Regions from separate parts of the Streptomyces sp. TLI_55 genome, predicted to be linked through region 2. Evidence: riboswitches for the same ligand, from Rfam matches in the RefSeq annotation. Region 2 holds a riboswitch; the other holds the start of a gene.
What was found. A riboswitch is a leader RNA that binds a small molecule or an ion and turns the genes downstream of it on or off. The one in region 2 is predicted to bind glycine.
Positions count from the first base shown of each region.

Region 1: it holds a riboswitch for glycine, as region 2 does, so the genes downstream of both, gcvT (glycine cleavage system aminomethyltransferase GcvT) here and gcvP (aminomethyl-transferring glycine dehydrogenase) in region 2, are expected to answer to the same signal.

Region 1 is NZ_OAOJ01000001.1:6,474,250-6,482,897, forward strand. It holds gene glyA (serine hydroxymethyltransferase) at 1-1,085, opposite strand, end outside; gene gcvH (glycine cleavage system protein GcvH) at 1,100-1,477, opposite strand; gene gcvT (glycine cleavage system aminomethyltransferase GcvT) at 1,576-2,691, opposite strand; glycine riboswitch at 2,730-2,837, opposite strand; glycine riboswitch at 2,838-2,932, opposite strand; gene CRP56_RS29985 (AAA family ATPase) at 3,134-3,796, shown strand; gene CRP56_RS29990 (enhanced serine sensitivity protein SseB) at 3,872-4,657, shown strand; gene CRP56_RS29995 (enhanced serine sensitivity protein SseB C-terminal domain-containing protein) at 4,832-5,626, shown strand; gene CRP56_RS30000 (ABC transporter permease) at 5,940-6,947, shown strand; gene CRP56_RS30005 (ABC transporter substrate-binding protein) at 7,017-8,648, shown strand, end outside.
Region 2 is NZ_OAOJ01000001.1:1,464,025-1,472,672, reverse strand. It holds gene CRP56_RS06880 (DNA polymerase IV) at 1-470, shown strand, start outside; gene CRP56_RS06875 (PRC-barrel domain-containing protein) at 584-961, opposite strand; glycine riboswitch at 1,093-1,189, shown strand; gene gcvP (aminomethyl-transferring glycine dehydrogenase) at 1,365-4,250, shown strand; gene CRP56_RS06865 (TOBE domain-containing protein) at 4,323-4,751, opposite strand; gene CRP56_RS06860 (TOBE domain-containing protein) at 4,812-5,207, opposite strand; gene CRP56_RS06855 (APC family permease) at 5,361-7,328, opposite strand; gene CRP56_RS48280 (hypothetical protein) at 7,697-7,819, shown strand; gene kdpF (K(+)-transporting ATPase subunit F) at 7,816-7,905, shown strand; gene kdpA (potassium-transporting ATPase subunit KdpA) at 7,938-8,648, shown strand, end outside.

The DNA.
Region 1 (8,648 bases), 5.0 Mb from region 2:
GACGTCACCATGGGCGGGCGCGGGTCGTTGGGGACGGCGTTGCGGTTGACCGTGATGCCGACCTCGTGGAGACGGTCCTCGGCCTGCTGCCCGTCCAGCTCCGACTCACGCAGGTCCACCAGGATCAGATGCACGTCCGTGCCACCGGAGAGCACGTTGACCCCGGCCTCGCGGGCGTCCGCGGCGGTCAGACGCTCGGCGAGGATGCGCGCACCCTCCACCGTACGCCGCTGGCGCTCCTTGAACTCCTCGCTCGCGGCGACCTTGAAGGACACCGCCTTCGCCGCGATCACATGCTCCAGGGGGCCGCCCTGGAAGCCCGGGAACACGGACGAGTTCAGCTTCTTCGCGAAGTCCTTCTTCGCCAGGATGATCCCGCCGCGCGGCCCGCCCAGCGTCTTGTGGGTCGTGGAGGTGACCACGTCCGCGTACGCGACCGGGTTGGGGTGCAGCCCGGCCGCGACCAGACCGGCGAAGTGCGCCATGTCGACCCACAGGAACGCCTCGACCTCGTCGGCGATCCGGCGGAACTCCGCGAAGTCCAGCTGCCGCGGGTACGCCGACCACCCGGCGATGATCACCTTCGGGCGGTGCTCCTTGGCCAGGCGCTCCACCTCGGCCATGTCGACCAGACCGGCGTCGTCCACGTGATAGGCGACCACGTTGAACTGCTTGCCGGAGAAGTTCAGCCGCATGCCGTGGGTGAGGTGGCCGCCGTGCGCCAGGTCCAGGCCCAGGATCGTGTCGCCGGGCGAGGCCAGCGCGAACAGGGCGGCCTGGTTGGCCGAGGCACCGGAGTGGGGCTGGACATTGGCGTACTCGGCGCCGAACAGTTCCTTGATCCGGTCGATGGCGATCTGCTCGGCGACATCGACGTGCTCACAGCCGCCGTAGTAACGCCGGCCCGGGTAGCCCTCGGCGTACTTGTTGGTCAGGACCGAGCCCTGCGCCTCCATGACCGCGAGCGGGGCGAAGTTCTCCGACGCGATCATCTCGAGGGTGGACTGCTGCCGGTTCAGCTCGGCGTCGACCGCCGCGGCGATCTCCGGGTCGAGCTCGTGCAGGGGCGTGTTCAGTGCGGACATCAGGTGCAGACTCCTCAGCCGGCGGAAAAGGCGGTGTACTCGTCGGCGGAGAGCAGGTCGGCCGGCTCCTCCGCGACGCGTACCTTGAACAGCCAGCCGCCCTCGAAGGGCGCGGAGTTCACCAGCGACGGGTCGTTGACGACGTCCTCGTTGACCTCGGTGACCTCACCGGAGACGGGCGAGTACAGGTCGGAGACCGACTTGGTCGACTCCAGCTCGCCGCAGGTCTCGCCCGCGGTCACCGTGTCCCCGACCTCCGGGAGCTGCACGAAGACGACATCGCCGAGCGCGTTGGCCGCGTGCTCCGTGATGCCGACCGTCGAGACGCCGTCCTCGGCGCCCGACAGCCACTCGTGCTCCTTGCTGTAGCGCAGCTGCTGGGGGTTGCTCATGGCCTGAATTCTCCTGTACGCGGGGGAGTGCTGATGAATGGGGGACTGCGGAAGGCGTGCGTGAGCAGCGTCCGTGTGCTCAGCATCACCTACGGCGGCTACTTCTGACGCTTGTAGAAGGGCAGCGCCACGACCTCGTACGGCTCGTGGCTGCCCCGGATGTCCACACCGACACCGGGCGTGCCCGGCGCGGCGTGCGCGGCGTCGACGTACGCCATCGCGATCGGCTTGCCCAGCGTGGGCGAGGGGGCGCCGGAGGTGACCTCGCCGATCACCTGGCCGTCGGCGACGACGGCGTACCCGGCGCGCGGGACGCGGCGGCCCTCGGCGATGAGGCCGACGAGGACGCGCGGCGGCGCGGTCTCGGCGCGGGCGGCGGCCTCGGTGAGCGCCTCGCGGCCCACGAAGTCGCCCTCCTTCTCGAACTTCACCACCCGGCCGAGCCCGGCGTCGAAGGGGGTGAGCGAGGTGTTCAGCTCGTGCCCGTACAGCGGCATGCCCGCCTCCAGGCGGAGCGTGTCCCGGCAGGACAGCCCGCACGGGACCAGGCCGACGCCCTCGCCCGCCTTGGTCAGGGCCTGCCACAGCTCGACGGCGTGCTCGGGCTTCACGAACAGCTCGAAGCCGTCCTCGCCGGTGTAGCCGGTGCGGGCGATCAGCGCCGGGACGCCCGCGACGGTGCCGGGCAGCCCGGCGTAGTACTTCAGGCCGTCGAGGTCGGCGTCGGTGAGGGAGGCGAGGATGCCGGGGGACTCGGGGCCCTGGACGGCGAGCAGCGCGTAGGCGTCCCGGTCGTCGCGGACCTCGGCGTCGAAGCCGGCCGAGCGCTCGACGAGGGCGTCCAGCACCACCTGGGCGTTGGAGGCGTTGGCGACGACCATGTACTCGGTCTCTTCGAGCCGGTAGACGATCAGGTCGTCGAGGATGCCGCCGTCCTCGCGGCAGATCATGGTGTAGCGGGCGCGGCCGACGCCGACGGAGGCGATGTTGCCCACGAGGGCGAAGTTCAGCAGGGCGGCGGCCTGCGGCCCGGTCACCGTGATCTCGCCCATGTGGGAGAGGTCGAAGAGCCCGGCCTTCGTGCGCACGGCGTTGTGCTCGTCGCGCTCGGAGCCGTAGCGCAGGGGCATGTCCCAGCCGGCGAAGTCGGTCATCGTCGCGCCGAGCGAACGGTGCAGGGCGTCGAGCGCGGTCAGGCGGGGTGCGTTGCTCATCGGACGGTCTTCTCCCAAGGCATGACGGGCGAGGTCGTTCCTCCCCATCTGTCATCGGAACCTGAGAGGTTCGCCATGACCGCGGGGGACATGACTTGCACCTTGGGTGGAGCCACCGGAAACGGTGACCCGCTTTTCAGATGTGCCTCGCCCGCGCGGTAACGGGGCCTGAGAGATTCAAGGGAGGGACTTGCTCCTTCGGCGCCCCAGCCAGTGGTGGGGACTCTCCCGCGCGGATTCGAACGGCCGGTATGCAGTTGGCGCGGACATCATTGCACGCATCGGGCACGGGCGGCAGGGCCGCATCGGCCGCTCCCGTCGCCGCCCCCTCTGTAACCGGCTTGTGGCAGGACGAGCACCAAAACGAGAGAGACACCTCATTACCTTCTCTTTACGCTCGGTGGGGAGGGGAACCCCTCGACCCCGGAGGAGGACGATCACGGTGAACAGGCCCACTGCGTACGCCACCACCTCGGCCGTCGCGCTGCCCGCGCAGCCGACAGCTCCGGCCCAGGAAACCTGCGCACCGCAGCCGGTCGTCCGCGACCTGCGCGACCGTGCCGGCCACAGCCCGCACGCCCTGCTCTTCGCCCCCGACGACCTGGTCGTGATCACCGGTCTGCCCGGCAGCGGCAAGTCCACCCTGATGCGACGCGCCGTCAAGGGCATCCGGATCGACTCCCAGGACACCCGCGACCGCTGGGACGCCCGCGCGCCCCGCTTCCTGCCGTACGCGGTCTACCGCCCCCTCGTCCGCGCCGCCCACTACCTCGGCCTGTACCGCGCCCTGCGCTCCGGCGAGGGGGTCGTGGTGCACGACTGCGGCACCCAGTCCTGGGTGCGCGGCTGGCTGGCCCGCGCGGCCCACCGCCGCGGCGGCACCCTGCATCTGCTGCTGCTCGACGTCACCGCGGACACCGCGCTCGAGGGCCAGCGCGAGCGCGGCCGGGGCGTCTCGCGCTACGCCTTCCTCCGCCACCGCACCGCGGCCGCCCGCCTGATCCGTTCCGTGGAGCGGGGCGAACTGCCGCAGGGCGTGGGCTCGGCGGTGCTCCTGGACCGGGCGGCGGCGGACGCCCTGCGCAGGATCGGGTTCACGGGCTGACGACCGGGGTGCTCAGGGGCCCGCACCCGTTAGCCTTTCAGCCACATCAGCGGTACTCGGCAAGCGGACGGACAGATGGACTTCCCGGCACAGGACTTCCCGGCACAGGCGCACCCTCATCCGCACGGCGGCGGATGGCCCGGCAACGAGCTGGAGGAGGTGCTCTCGGCCGCCCTCGGCGTGCCCGGCGCCGACGGCCGGATCATCGAGGTCCTCGGCCGCAGCTTCGTCTGGGTCCCGCTGCCGAACGGCGGCGGCGCCCACACCGGCCCGCTCGACCTCCCCACCTTCGAGATCGAGGGCCAGGCCTACGTCCCGGTCTTCAGCTCCGAGGAACAGTTCCGCCAGGTCGCCGGGGCGCACATGGCGTACACGATCGCCCCGGCGGTGGAGTTCGCGCGCGGCCTCCCGCCGCAGGTCGGCATCGCCGTGAACCCGGACGGCGTGGTCGGCGTCCCGCTCCCGCCGCCCGCCGTGGCGGACCTGTGCCGGGCCGGGCGGACTCCGCTGGACGGCCCCAACAGCGGTGGCCGGGTCAAGCTCTACGAGCCCGACTGGCAGGACGACCCGGTCGACTTCCTCGCCGCCGCCTCGGCCGAGTTCGCCGCGACGGGAGTCGTCCGGACGGCCCGCCGCTGCCTGGCCGCGATCGAGACGGCCGACCCCGTGCTGTTCGTGGGCGTGGAACTCTCCCAATGGGAGGGCGACTTGCGTACCCTCCCGATGGACGCCCTGGGCCGGGCCCTGGGCCAGACCCCGGTGCAGTGGCCGGTGAACCTGGTCCTGCTGGACGTGGCGGACGACCCGGTGGGCCACTGGATGCGGGAACAGGTAAGGCCCTTCTACCAGGGCCCCTTGTAAACGCCTCCAGGGTCAGCGGACCTCAGGGGCGCGGGGCTGTATCAAATTCGCGGCTCCGCCGCGTGGGCGCGACCAGCCACAACCCACCCGCACTCGCGAACCACATCAAGCCCCGAGCTATTGGGCGCTTAAGCTGTTTCCGACCACGAAACTTTCCCGAAGGGGCGGTAGAAGGTGAGTGCCAGCGGCACAGCGACCGGCACGGTCGAGCACATGCTGCGCCAGGTGACGCCGGGGCGCTACGACGCCTACGAGGCACTCCTCCGCGCCCTCGCCACCCCCTCCTCCGGCCAGGTCTGGATGCTCCTGTGGCACGGCCAGGCGGGCTCCCCGGACGCCCAGTACGGGAACATGGAGGTCGACGGCTACGGCTACGCGCCCTGCGTCACCTCCGCCCAGGAACTCTCGGCGAGCGGCTGGAACCGCTCGTACGAGGTCGTCGACGGCGTCGACGTCGCGCGCACCCTCTACCCCGACCACTACGGTCTCTGGCTGAACCCGCACGCCCCCGGCGGCGGCGTCGGCATCCCCTGGCTCGACCTGCGCCGCATCGCGACGGGCCTGGAGCGCCAGCCCGCCGGTCCGCTGCGGCTGTCGGAACCCGGTATCGAGATCCCGCAGTTCTACGCCCTGATCGCGCAGAACGCCCACCGCACCCCGGCCGTCCGCTCGCTGCGCCGCGCCTGGGTGCAGCCCGCGCTCGGGGCGCCGTACCTCGCCATCGGTCTCGACGTCTACGACACCAGCCCGCCCGCGGTGGACTCGGTGCGCGCGATGATGCAGCAGTCCATCGGCGCGGTCCCGGACGGGCTGCCGGTGTCGACGGTCGCCATGTCCGACGAGTACGACCCGGTCGCGATGTGGATGCGGGCCGGCGCCCGCCCCTTCTACGACCGAGAGGCGCACGCGGCCCCGGCGCAGGCTCCCGCGGCCGGGTACGGCTACCCTCCGGCGCCCGCCGGCTACTGAGGAGTACCGGTCACGAACTCCCGTGTTACGAGCGTGTGTCTGCGCGCGTAGATCGGGGCGGAAGGCCCCATGAGGTCCGGATTGCCCCAACTGGCCTGCGTCCGGCGGGTGTTACCCGCTGTCCGGATAACGGAACCCTGCAGCCCGCATCACGTTTATGCATCCTTTCCTCGTCAAGTCTGGCAACAGATCGCCAAAGCGTTGAAGACTCCCGCACCAGGGGTGGTTTCGCCCCTGTGTACGACGGACTGATCACGCCGCTACAGCGGCAAGTGCGGGCCGGCTACCGCCGGTTGAGAGGGGTCCCTGCCAGATGACGGCACCATTGCACGAGCCGACCGCGGAAGCGGCCCCGAGCGCGGCCGAAGAAGCGGCGGTCAACGCCGGCGCCAAGGCCGTACAGGGACGTTCCCTGGGCCGGATCGCCTGGGAGCGTTTGAAGCGGGACAAACTCGCCCTCGCGGGCGGCGTCGTGGTCCTCATCCTCATCGTGGTCGCGCTGCTCGCGCCCGTGATCACCAGCCTGTACGGGCAGGACCCGAACGCGTACAACGACAAGGACCTGATCGACCCGCTGTTCGGCACCCCCAAGGGGTCCTTCGGCGGCATCAGCGGCGACCACTGGCTGGGCGTCGAGCCCGTCAACGGCCGCGACATCTTCGCGCGCATCGTCTACGGCGCCCGGATCTCGCTGCTCGTCGGCTTCCTGTCCGCGATCGTGGCCGTGATCATCGGCACCGTCCTGGGCGTCCTCGCCGGCTTCTTCGGCGGCTGGGTCGACTCCGCCATCAGCCGGGTCATGGACGGTCTGCTGGCCTTCCCGCAGCTGCTGTTCATCATCGCGCTGGTCTCCGTCATGCCGAACAACATGCTGGGACTGTCCGGTACGGGCGTGCGCCTGTTCGTGATGATCCTCGTCATCGGCTTCTTCGGCTGGCCCTACATCGGACGCGTGGTGCGCGGCCAGACGCTCTCGCTGCGCGAGCGCGAATACGTCGAGGCGGCCCGCTCCCTCGGCGCCGGGCGGCTCTACATCCTGTTCAAGGAACTGCTGCCCAACCTGGTCGCGCCGATCATCGTCTACACGACGATGATGATCCCCACCAACATCCTCACCGAGGCGGCGCTCAGCTTCCTGGGCGTGGGCGTCAAGCCCCCCACGGCCTCCTGGGGGCAGATGCTCTCGAACGCGATCGACTACTACAAGTCGGACCCCACCTACATGGTGGTCCCGGGTATGGCGATCTTCATCACCGTTCTGGCCTTCAACCTCTTCGGCGACGGCGTGCGGGACGCGCTGGACCCGAAGGGCTCCCGCTGAACTGCCGTACCAAAAGCGTCCCGTGGCACCGACACGGGGTCTCTCATCAAATCCGGAGGATCCGAGATCGTGACTACCCAACGCACCTCAGGGCGGCGGAAGCAGGCATTTGCCGCTGTCGCCGCGGTCGCCGCGCTGCTGACCACGGCGGCGTGCGGCGGCGGCAACGACGACGGCGGTGACAAGGGCTCGGCGACCGGCGCGGCCGGCTTCAACGCCGCGAACAACAAGGTCGCCCAGGCCTCGCTCGCCAAGAAGGGCGGCGAGCTGAAGTTCGCCGGTGCCCAGGACGCCGACTCGTGGGACACCACGCGCGGCTACTACGGCTTCATGTGGAACTTTGCGCGCTACTACAGCCGCCAGCTCGTCACCGGTGCCGCGGCCCCGGGCAAGAAGGGCACCGAGCTCACCCCGGACCTCGCCACCGGTCTCGCCAAGGTCACCGACGACGGCAAGACCTACACGTACACCCTGCGTGACGGCATCACGTGGGAGGACGGCAAGCCGATCACGTCCAAGGACGTCAAGTACGGCATCGAGCGCGTCTGGGCGCAGGACGTGCTGTCCGGCGGCCCGGTCTACCTGAAGGACGTCCTCGACCCCAAGGGCGAGTACAAGGGCCCCTACAAGGACTCCTCGGCCGACAAGCTCGGTCTGAAGGCGATCGACACTCCGGACGACAAGACGATCGTCTTCCACCTGCCGGAGCCCAACGCCGACTTCGAGGAGATCCTCGCCCTGGTCTCGGCCTCCCCGGTCCGCCAGGACAAGGACACCAAGTCCAAGTACGGCCTGAAGCCGTTCTCCTCCGGCCCGTACAAGTTCCAGTCGTACAGCCCGGGCAAGGACCTGATCCTCGTCCGCAACGACAAGTGGAGCCAGGCCTCGGACCCGATCCGCAAGGCCTACCCGGACAAGATCTCGGTCAAGTTCTTCTCGAACGCCAACGACCTGGACGCCCGTCTGCTCGCCGGTGACTACGACCTGGACATCAACCAGACCGGTCTGTCCCCGCAGGGCCGCACCACCGCCCTCCAGGAGCACAAGGCCAACCTGGACAACCCGGTCTCCGGCTACATCCGCTACGCGACCTTCCCGCAGAGCGTGAAGCCGTTCGACAACGAGCACTGCCGCAAGGCCGTGATCTACGGTGCCGACCACGTCTCGCTGCAGACCGCGCGCGGTGGCCCGGTCGCCGGTGGTGACATCGGCACCAACATGCTCCCGCCGACCGTCCCCGGTTCCGAGGGCCAGTCGTACGACCCGTACGAGCTGAACGGCGCGAACAAGAACGGCAACGTCGCCAAGGCCAAGGAAGAGCTGAAGGCCTGCGGCAAGCCGAACGGCTTCAAGACCACCATCGCGGTCCGCAACAACAAGCCGGTCGAGGTCGCCACCGCCGAGTCGCTTCAGGCCTCCCTGAAGAAGGTCGGCATCGAGGTCAACATCGACCAGTTCGACGGTTCGCAGACGTCCGGCATCATCGGCAGCCCCTCCAACGTGAAGAAGAAGGGCTACGGCATCATCATCATGGGCTGGGGCGCCGACTTCCCGTCGGTCCAGGGCTTCGGTCTGCCGCTGTGGGACGGCAAGTACATCCTCGAGAGCGGCAACAACAACTTCGCCCTCATCGACGACAAGAAGATCAACGGTCTGTTCGACACCTACGTGAAGACGCAGGACGACGCGGGCAAGCTGGCG
Region 2 (8,648 bases):
CCTTGCGGGGGCCCACCGATGACGTGGCCGTCGTGCGGGAGGCCGCGGCTCGGTTGCTGGAGTCCGTGGACACGACGGGGGGTGTGCGGTTGCTGGGGGTGGGGGTCTCCGGGCTGGCCGATTACACGCAGGAGGATCTGTTCGCGCAGGCCGCGGGGGATCTCGGGGAGGTTGCCGAGGAGGACGCCGGGGAGGTGGATGCCGAGCGGGTGGAGGTGCCTGCCGAGCGGCGGTTTGCTGCGGGGCATGACGTGGTGCATGCCGAGTTCGGGCATGGGTGGGTGCAGGGGAGTGGGCTGGGGCGGGTGACTGTGCGGTTCGAGACGCCGGATTCCGGGCCGGGGCGGGTGCGGACGTTTCGGGTGGATGATGCGGCGTTGGCTGTGGCTGAGCCCTTGCCGTTGGTGCCGGTGGAGGGTGGGGCAGCCGGCCTTCGCCCGGATTTGGTTTCCCACCCGCACCACCCGTGACAGTTTCGTTGTCGGGTGCGGGTGGCCCCTGTGGGGCGGTATCGCCGTCGGCTGCGGGACGGTTGTCGGCTCTCGCCGCCTGCGTCAGACGTGACCGGGTCTCGCCGTCCGTGTCAGGCGTCTGCCTCTTCCGTGCCTGCCAGTTTGCCGAAGTCCCTGTCCGGGAGTGGGGGTGGTGCGGACACGTCCAGGCCGTAGTGGTGGTACAGCTGGAGTTCCTGGTCGGGGGAGAGGTGGCGGCCGACGCCGAAGTCGGGGGCGTCCTTGATCAGGGAGCGGTCGAAGGGGACCTGAAGACTGCCCTCGATCAGTTCGCTGGGCTCCAGGGGGACGAAGGCGTCCCGGGAGAACAGGCCGGTGCGTATGGCCGCCCACTCAGGCACTCCGGTCGCGTCGTCGAGGTAGACCTCGTCGATCGTGCCGATCTTGGTGCCGTTGCGGTCGAACGCCTTGCGGCCGATCAGGTTGCGCGGATCGATGTCGGTCTGCACGGGCCCTCCACTAGGTCGCCACTCGCAACTCATCCGTAAGCACTACAAAAGAGCACATTAGGGCCAGTGGCCACTCGAGGACTCCTCAAGGGATCGACTTTTTGTGCGCTGGTAGGCTGGCAAGCGGCTGTTGACCCTGTGCGGGAGAGTCCTCCGGAGAACATCCGGGGGCGCCGAAGGAGCAAATCCTCCCCGGAATCTCTCAGGCCCACGTACCGCACGGACGAGGTCACTCTGGAAAGCAGAGCGGGTGTCGACGGCTTCCGCTCTCACCGACGGTGAAAGCCGGGCACCCTCGGGTGTCCCGGTGAAGCTCTCAGGTTGAGATGACAGAGGGGGAGGCCGCCGGGACCCGCAGCCGTGGTGTCCCTCGAAGGTCGCGTCAGACCAGGAGGCCTCCGCAATGACCGCCCACCGCACTCCGCTCACCGAACTCGAGCAGGGGATCCCCTTCGAGCAGCGTCACATCGGCCCCGACCACGAGGCCCGGGCCAAGATGCTCGCGCAGGTCGGCTACGGCTCGCTGGACGAGCTCACCGCCGCCGCGGTGCCGGATGTGATCAAGAACGCCGACGCCCTTGATCTGCCGGGCGCGCGGACCGAGGCCGAGGTGCTTGCCGAGCTCCGGTCGCTCGCTGATCAGAACCAGGTGCTCGGGTCCATGATCGGGCTCGGCTACTACGGGACCTTCACCCCGCCCGTCATCCTGCGCAACGTCATGGAGAACCCCGCCTGGTACACGGCGTACACGCCCTACCAGCCCGAGATCTCCCAGGGGCGGCTCGAGGCCCTCCTCAACTTCCAGACCATGGTTGCCGAGCTCACCGGGCTGCCGACCTCCGGTGCCTCGCTGCTCGACGAGGGCACGGCCGCCGCCGAGGCGCTGGCGCTGTCCCGGCGCATGGGCAAGAACAAGAAGGGTCTGTTCCTCGTCGACGCGGACGCGCTGCCGCAGACCGTCGCCGTCATCCAGACGCGGGCCGAGCCGACCGGCGTCGAGGTCGTCGTCGCCGACCTCAGCGACGGGATCCCCGCCGACATCGCCGCGCGTGAGATCAACGGCGTGCTGATCCAGTACCCGGGCGCCTCCGGTGCCGTACGCGACATCAAGGCGGTCGTCGACCAGGCGCACGAGCTCGGTGCCCTCGTGACCGTCGCCGCCGATCTGCTCGCGCTGACGCTGCTGAAGTCGCCCGGGGAACTCGGGGCCGACATCGCCGTCGGGACCACGCAGCGGTTCGGTGTGCCGATGGGCTTCGGCGGCCCGCACGCCGGTTACATGGCGGTGCACGAGAAGTTCGCGCGCAGCCTGCCCGGGCGGCTCGTGGGCGTGTCCGTGGACGCGGACGGGAACAAGGCCTACCGGCTCGCCCTGCAGACCCGTGAGCAGCACATCCGGCGGGAGAAGGCCACCAGCAACATCTGTACCGCTCAGGTGCTGCTCGCCGTGATGGCGGGGATGTACGCCGTCTACCACGGCCCGGAGGGACTGAAGGGCATCGCCCGGCGGACCCATCGGTACGCCCGTGTCCTCGCCGCGGGGCTTGCCGCCGGCGGGGTCGAGGTCGTGCACGGTGCCTACTTCGACACCCTGACCGTGCGGGTGCCCGGCAAGGCCGGTGAGGTCGTCGCCGCCGCCGAGGCGAACGGGGTCAACCTGCGGCTCGTCGACGCCGACCACCTCTCCATCGCCTGCGACGAGACCACCAACCGGGCCCAACTCGGCGCCGTATGGGCCGCGTTCGGGGTCGAGGGGGACGTCGAGGCGCTGGACGCGGCGGCCGAGGACGCGCTGCCGGCGGCGCTGGTGCGCGACGACGAGTTCCTGACCCACCCCGTCTTCCACCAGTACCGGTCCGAGACCGCCATGCTGCGCTATCTGCGCCGGCTCGCCGACCGGGACTACGCGCTCGACCGCGGCATGATCCCGTTGGGCTCGTGCACCATGAAGCTCAACGCCACCACCGAGATGGAGCCGGTCACCTGGCTGGAGTTCGGGCAGCTGCACCCCTTCGCGCCCGCCGAGCAGGCGCAGGGCTATCTGACGCTCATCCGGGAGCTGGAGGAGCGGCTCGCCGAGGTCACCGGGTACGACAAGGTGTCGCTGCAGCCCAACGCCGGGTCGCAGGGTGAGTTGGCCGGGCTGCTCGCCGTACGCGGGTATCACCGGGCCAATGGCGATGAGCAGCGGACGGTCTGTCTGATTCCGTCCTCCGCGCACGGGACCAACGCCGCCAGCGCTGTCATGGCCGGGATGAAGGTCGTCGTCGTCAAGACCGCCGAGGACGGTGAGATCGACGTCGAGGATCTGCGGGCGAAGATCGAGCAGCACCGGGACGAGCTCGCGGTGCTGATGATCACGTACCCCTCGACGCACGGGGTGTTCGAGGAGCATGTCGCCGACATCTGTGCTCAGGTGCACGAGGCCGGCGGGCAGGTGTACGTCGACGGCGCCAACCTCAACGCGCTGGTCGGGCTTGCCAAGCCGGGGCACTTCGGCGGCGACGTCTCGCACCTGAACCTGCACAAGACCTTCTGCATCCCGCACGGTGGTGGCGGTCCGGGCGTCGGGCCGGTCGGTGTGCGGGCGCACCTCGCGCCGTATCTGCCGAACCACCCGCTGCAGCCCGCGGCCGGGCCCGAGACGGGTGTCGGGCCGATTTCCGCCGCCCCGTGGGGCTCGGCGGGGATTCTGCCGATCTCCTGGGCCTATGTGCGGCTCATGGGCGGGGAAGGGCTGAAGCGGGCCACGCAGGTGGCCGTGCTGAGCGCCAACTACATCGCCAAGCGGCTTGAGCCGCACTACCCCGTGCTCTACACCGGGCCCGGTGGGCTGGTCGCGCACGAGTGCATCATCGATCTGCGGCCGCTGACCAAGGCGACGGGTGTCAGCGTGGACGATGTCGCCAAGCGGCTCATCGACTACGGGTTCCACGCGCCGACCATGTCGTTCCCGGTGGCCGGCACGCTGATGATCGAGCCGACCGAGTCCGAGGACCTCGTCGAGCTGGATCGGTTCTGCGACGCGATGATCGCCATTCGCGCGGAGATCGAGAAGGTCGGGTCCGGGGAGTGGCCCGCGGAGGACAACCCGCTGCGGAACGCTCCGCACACCGCCGCGGCGCTCGGTGGCGAGTGGGAGCACGCGTACAGCCGTGAGGAGGCCGTGTTCCCGAGCGGGGTCGTGGTCGCCGACAAGTACTGGCCGCCGGTGCGGCGGATCGACCAGGCGTTCGGGGACCGGAACCTGGTGTGCTCTTGCCCGCCGCTGGACGCTTACGAGGACTGAGGCCGACTGTGCCTTGTGAGAGGGCCCCGCTTCGGCGGGGTCCTCTCGTTTTTCGGGGTTACGTCGGTGGCGTCACGCTGTGGAAAGGGAGACCTCGGTCGACTTGATCAGGGCCACGACCGGGGTGCCGGGCGCGAGGCCGAGGTCCGTGGCGGCCTCCTTGGTGATGGCCGCGGTGAGTTCGATGTCGTCGAACGCGATCTTCACGGAGGCCATCGCGGCGCCGGTGGCGATGGTGGTGACCGTGCCGGGGAGCTGGTTGCGGATGGAGAGGCCGGAGAGGGCCTCCACCGGGCTGGTGGCGAGGGCCACCTCCGTCGACTTCACCAGGGCGCGGACGGGGGAGTCCGGGGCGAGGCCGAGGGCGGTTACTGCTTCCTTGGTGATGGCCGCGGTGAGGTTCTGACCGCCGGTGAGGCGGATTCCCACGGTGGCCATGACCTCGCCGGAGGTGATGGCGGTGACGGTGCCGGGGAGTTGGTTGCGGATGCTCAGGGTCATGGGCATCAACCGTAGGGCTCTGGGTGGGTTGCGCCGGGTATGTGTAGGGTCGTGGCTTTTCTACGCCCGGTCGATGTGGACGTTCGTCGACTTCACGCGGGCCGTGGCCTCCATGCCTACCTCCAGGCCGAGTTCCTCGACGGCCTCGCGGGTGAGGAGGGAGACGAGGCGGTGCGGGCCGGCCTGGATCTCCACCTGGGCTGCCACGTCGCCGAGTTTGATGGCGGTGACGATGCCGGGGAAGGCGTTGCGGACCGAGGTGTACGACGGCTCGTCGTCGGGTGCGGTGCCCTTGGCCAGCTCTACGGAGAACGCGGCGAGGTCGCGGCCCTCGATGAGGCGGCGGCCGCTGTCGTCGCGGTGGGTCGTGACGCGGCCGGCGTCCGCCCAGCGGCGGGCGGTGTCGGGGCTTACGCCGAGCAGGCGGGCGGCCTGGCCGATCGTGTAGGACTGCATGCGGTCACGATAGGGGGCGGCGGGTGCGGGGTCGTGGTGGGGCACCCGGCCTTCGGCTGGGTTTGGGGTTCCCAACCGCACCGCCTGTGCGGGTTTCGTTGTCGGGCGCGGGTGGCCCCTGTGGGGGCTTGGCGCCGTCGGCGGGTGCAGAGGTCAGCCTGTGTGGACCCTAGGGCGGCGGGCTCGGTCTGGTTCTGCCTCTCGTAGGACCTCTCGGGTCACCGGGGCCACCTCGCCCTGGCCGAAGAGGAAGAAGCGGAGGAAGTTGGCGAAGGGGCTGCCCTCGGTCCACTCGAAGTAGATGTGCGGGGTGCACTTCGTCGTGTCGCGGACGTGGAGGAGCAGGGCGGCCAGGGCGTTGGGGATGGAGGACGACTCCAGGGTCAGCACGCGGTAGCGGCCGTGCAGGACCTCGCCGCGGACCGTCAGGCCGGCCTCGAACTCCGAGGGGTCGGTGACCGTCACCTCGACGAAGACGAAGTCCTCCTGGCCGGGGATGTCGTTGTCCTCGCGGATCTGCTCGATCTTGTCGCGGTACTCGGCCTTGTCCCGGTTGTCGGGCTCGTTGGCGATGAAGCGGATCTTGCGGCTGGCCATGTCCCTGATGAATCGTTCCGCCATGGGGTCGAGGCTCACGCTGGTGACGCGGAGCTCGAAGGCGCGGGCCAGCCGGGAGAGCAGCGAGACCAGGATGATGCCGGCGATGAAGCAGGCGCCGATCTTGACGCCGTCCGGGCGCTCGATGACGTTGACGACCGTCGTGTAGAGGAACACCGCGGAGATGACCGCGAAACCGATCGTCCAGTTGCGCTGGCCCGCCTTGCGCGCCGCGATCGTCACGGCGATCGCCGCCGAGCTGATCAGGACGAGGACGCCGGTGGCATAGGCGCCGCCCTGGGCGTCCACGTCGGCGTCGAAGATCCAGGTGACCAGGAAGGCGATCAGGGTGAAGACGATCACCATGGGGCGTACGGCGCGGGCCCAGTGCGGGGCCATGCCGTAGCGGGGGAGGTAGCGGGGCATCAGGTTGAGCAGGCCCGCCATCGCGGAGGCGCCGGCGAACCACAGGATGGCGATGGTCGAGACGTCGTAGACCGTGCCGAAGGCGCCGCCCAGATACTTGTGCGAGAGGAAGGCGAGGGCGCGGCCGTTGGCCTGGCCGCCCGACTCGAACTCCTTCTCCGGGATCAGGAGGGTGGTGATGAAGCTGGTCGCGATCAGGAAGCAGCTCATGATGAGCGCGGCCGTGGTCAGGAGCTTCTTCGTGTCCCTGATGCGGCCCGCCGGGTTCTCCTCCGTCTCGCCCGGGTCGCCCTTGACGTGCGGCATGACCGCGACGCCCGTCTCGAAGCCGGAGAGGCCGAGGGCGAGCTTCGGGAAGACGACCAGGGCCACGCCGATCATCACGAAGACGTTGCCGTGCTCGGCGGTCAGGGCGCTGGACCAGTCGGTGACCACATGGCCGGCCGTGGCGACGTGCCACAGGCCGACGATGACGACCACGACGTTGAGGGCCAGGTAGACGCCCACCAGGAAGACCGCTACGCCGATGGCCTCCAGGAAGCCCTTGAGGAACACCGCGCCGAGCAGCGCCACCAGGATCAGGGTGATCAGCATCTGCTTGTCGTGCAGGGCGCTGTTGAGGTGCGGGTTCTCGACCAGGTGGGTCGAGGCGTCCGCGGCGGACAGGGTGATGGTGATCAGGAAGTCCGTCGCGGCGAAGCCGAGCAGGGTCAGGACGAAGAGCTTGCCCTTCCAGAAGGTGAGCAGGCGCTCCAGCATCGCGATCGAGCCCTGGCCGTGGGGGCTCTCCTCGGCGACACGGCGGTACACCGGCAGAGCGCCCGCGAGGGTGACGATCACCAGCACGATCGTCGCGATGGGGGAGAGGAGGCCGGCCGCGAGGGCCGCGATGCCCGGCTGGTAGCCGAGGGTGGAGAAGTAGTCGACGCCGGTGAGGCACATGACCCGGTACCAGGGCTGACCCTCGGGCTCCAGCTTGGACGGCTTCTGCTCCGCCGGCTGCCCCTGGCCTTGGTCCTGGCTCTTGGCCATGTCGGACAGGCCCTCCAGCATCCAGGCGCGCAGGCGACTGGGAGGGGGGTGTTCGGTGGTGGCCATCGGGGGCTCCTGATGTGCGGCTCGGAGTGCGGTTCCGTACGGTTCCGGCCATCACACGGACGGCGGGTTCAGCGTAAGCGGAGAGTGACGCATGGGCCCACGGATCAGGGGGTCGAGGGCGTCAAAAGTCCGTTAAGACTGGGGGTGCGGGCCCTTGCCGCGCGTCAACGATGGAGCGTGTGGGGTGGGTGGCCGCCCGTTGCGCTGTCCGGGGGGCGGGGCGGCGGGGTGGGGAGAGGGTGGACACCCAGCGTCACGCTGGGGCTTGGGGGACCTGTGGGCGTCAGGGAGGCGTCAAGGGTGTGCCGTGGGCCGTATGGGAGGTGTCAACGGCGGGGGATCCCGGGCGGTGCGGATGTTTGCTCGGAGTGTCCCTGTTCGAACGAACCTCACTCCAGGAGCTCACGATGGCCGATCTGGCCTTCGTCGTCGTCACGATCGCGTGCTTCGCGCTGGTGGCTCTCGTCGCCAAGGGGGTGACGAAGCTGTGACCGCCGAGAACATCGTCGGCCTCGTCGTGGCCGTCGCCCTGCTGGGCTATCTCGTCCTCGCCCTGATCTTCCCGGAGAGGTTCTGACCGTGACATCGGCTGCTGCCGCAGCGGGCGACATGGGTCCCGTCCTCGCAGGCGTCCTCCAACTGCTCGCCCTGATCGGCGCGCTGGCTCTCGCCTACATCCCCCTCGGCACCTACATGGCCGGGGTCTACTCCACCGACAAGCACTGGCGCGTCGAGAAGTGGATCTACCGGAGCATCGGTGCCGACCCCGACATGCAGATGCGCTGGACCGCGTATCTGCGGGGCGTCCTCGCCTTCTCCGTGGTCGGTGTGCTCTTTCTGTACCTGCTCCAGCGCGCGCAGGGCGTGCTGCCCGGCTCGCTCGGGTTCGCCTCCATCGACCCGGACCAGGCGTTCAACACCGCCGTGTCCTTCGTGACCAACACCAACTGGCAGTCGTACTACGGCGAACAGGCCATGGGCCACGTCGCGCAAACCGCCGGTCTGGCCGTGCAGAACTTCGTCTCCGCAGCCGTCGGCACAGCCGTCGCGGTGGCGCTGGTGCGCGGGTTCGCTCGGTCGCGGACCGGTGAGCTGGGCAACTTCTGGTCGGACATGGTGCGCGGTGTCACCCGCATTCTGCTGCCCGGTGCTTTCGTCGCGGCGATCGTGCTCGTTGCGTGCGGCGCGATCCAGAACTTCTCCGGCATCCACGAGGTCGGGCAGTTCATGGGGGGTTCTCAGCAGTGGAACGGCGGTGCCGTCGCTTCGCAGGAGGCCATCAAGGAGCTCGGCACCAACGGCGGCGGCTACTTCAACGCC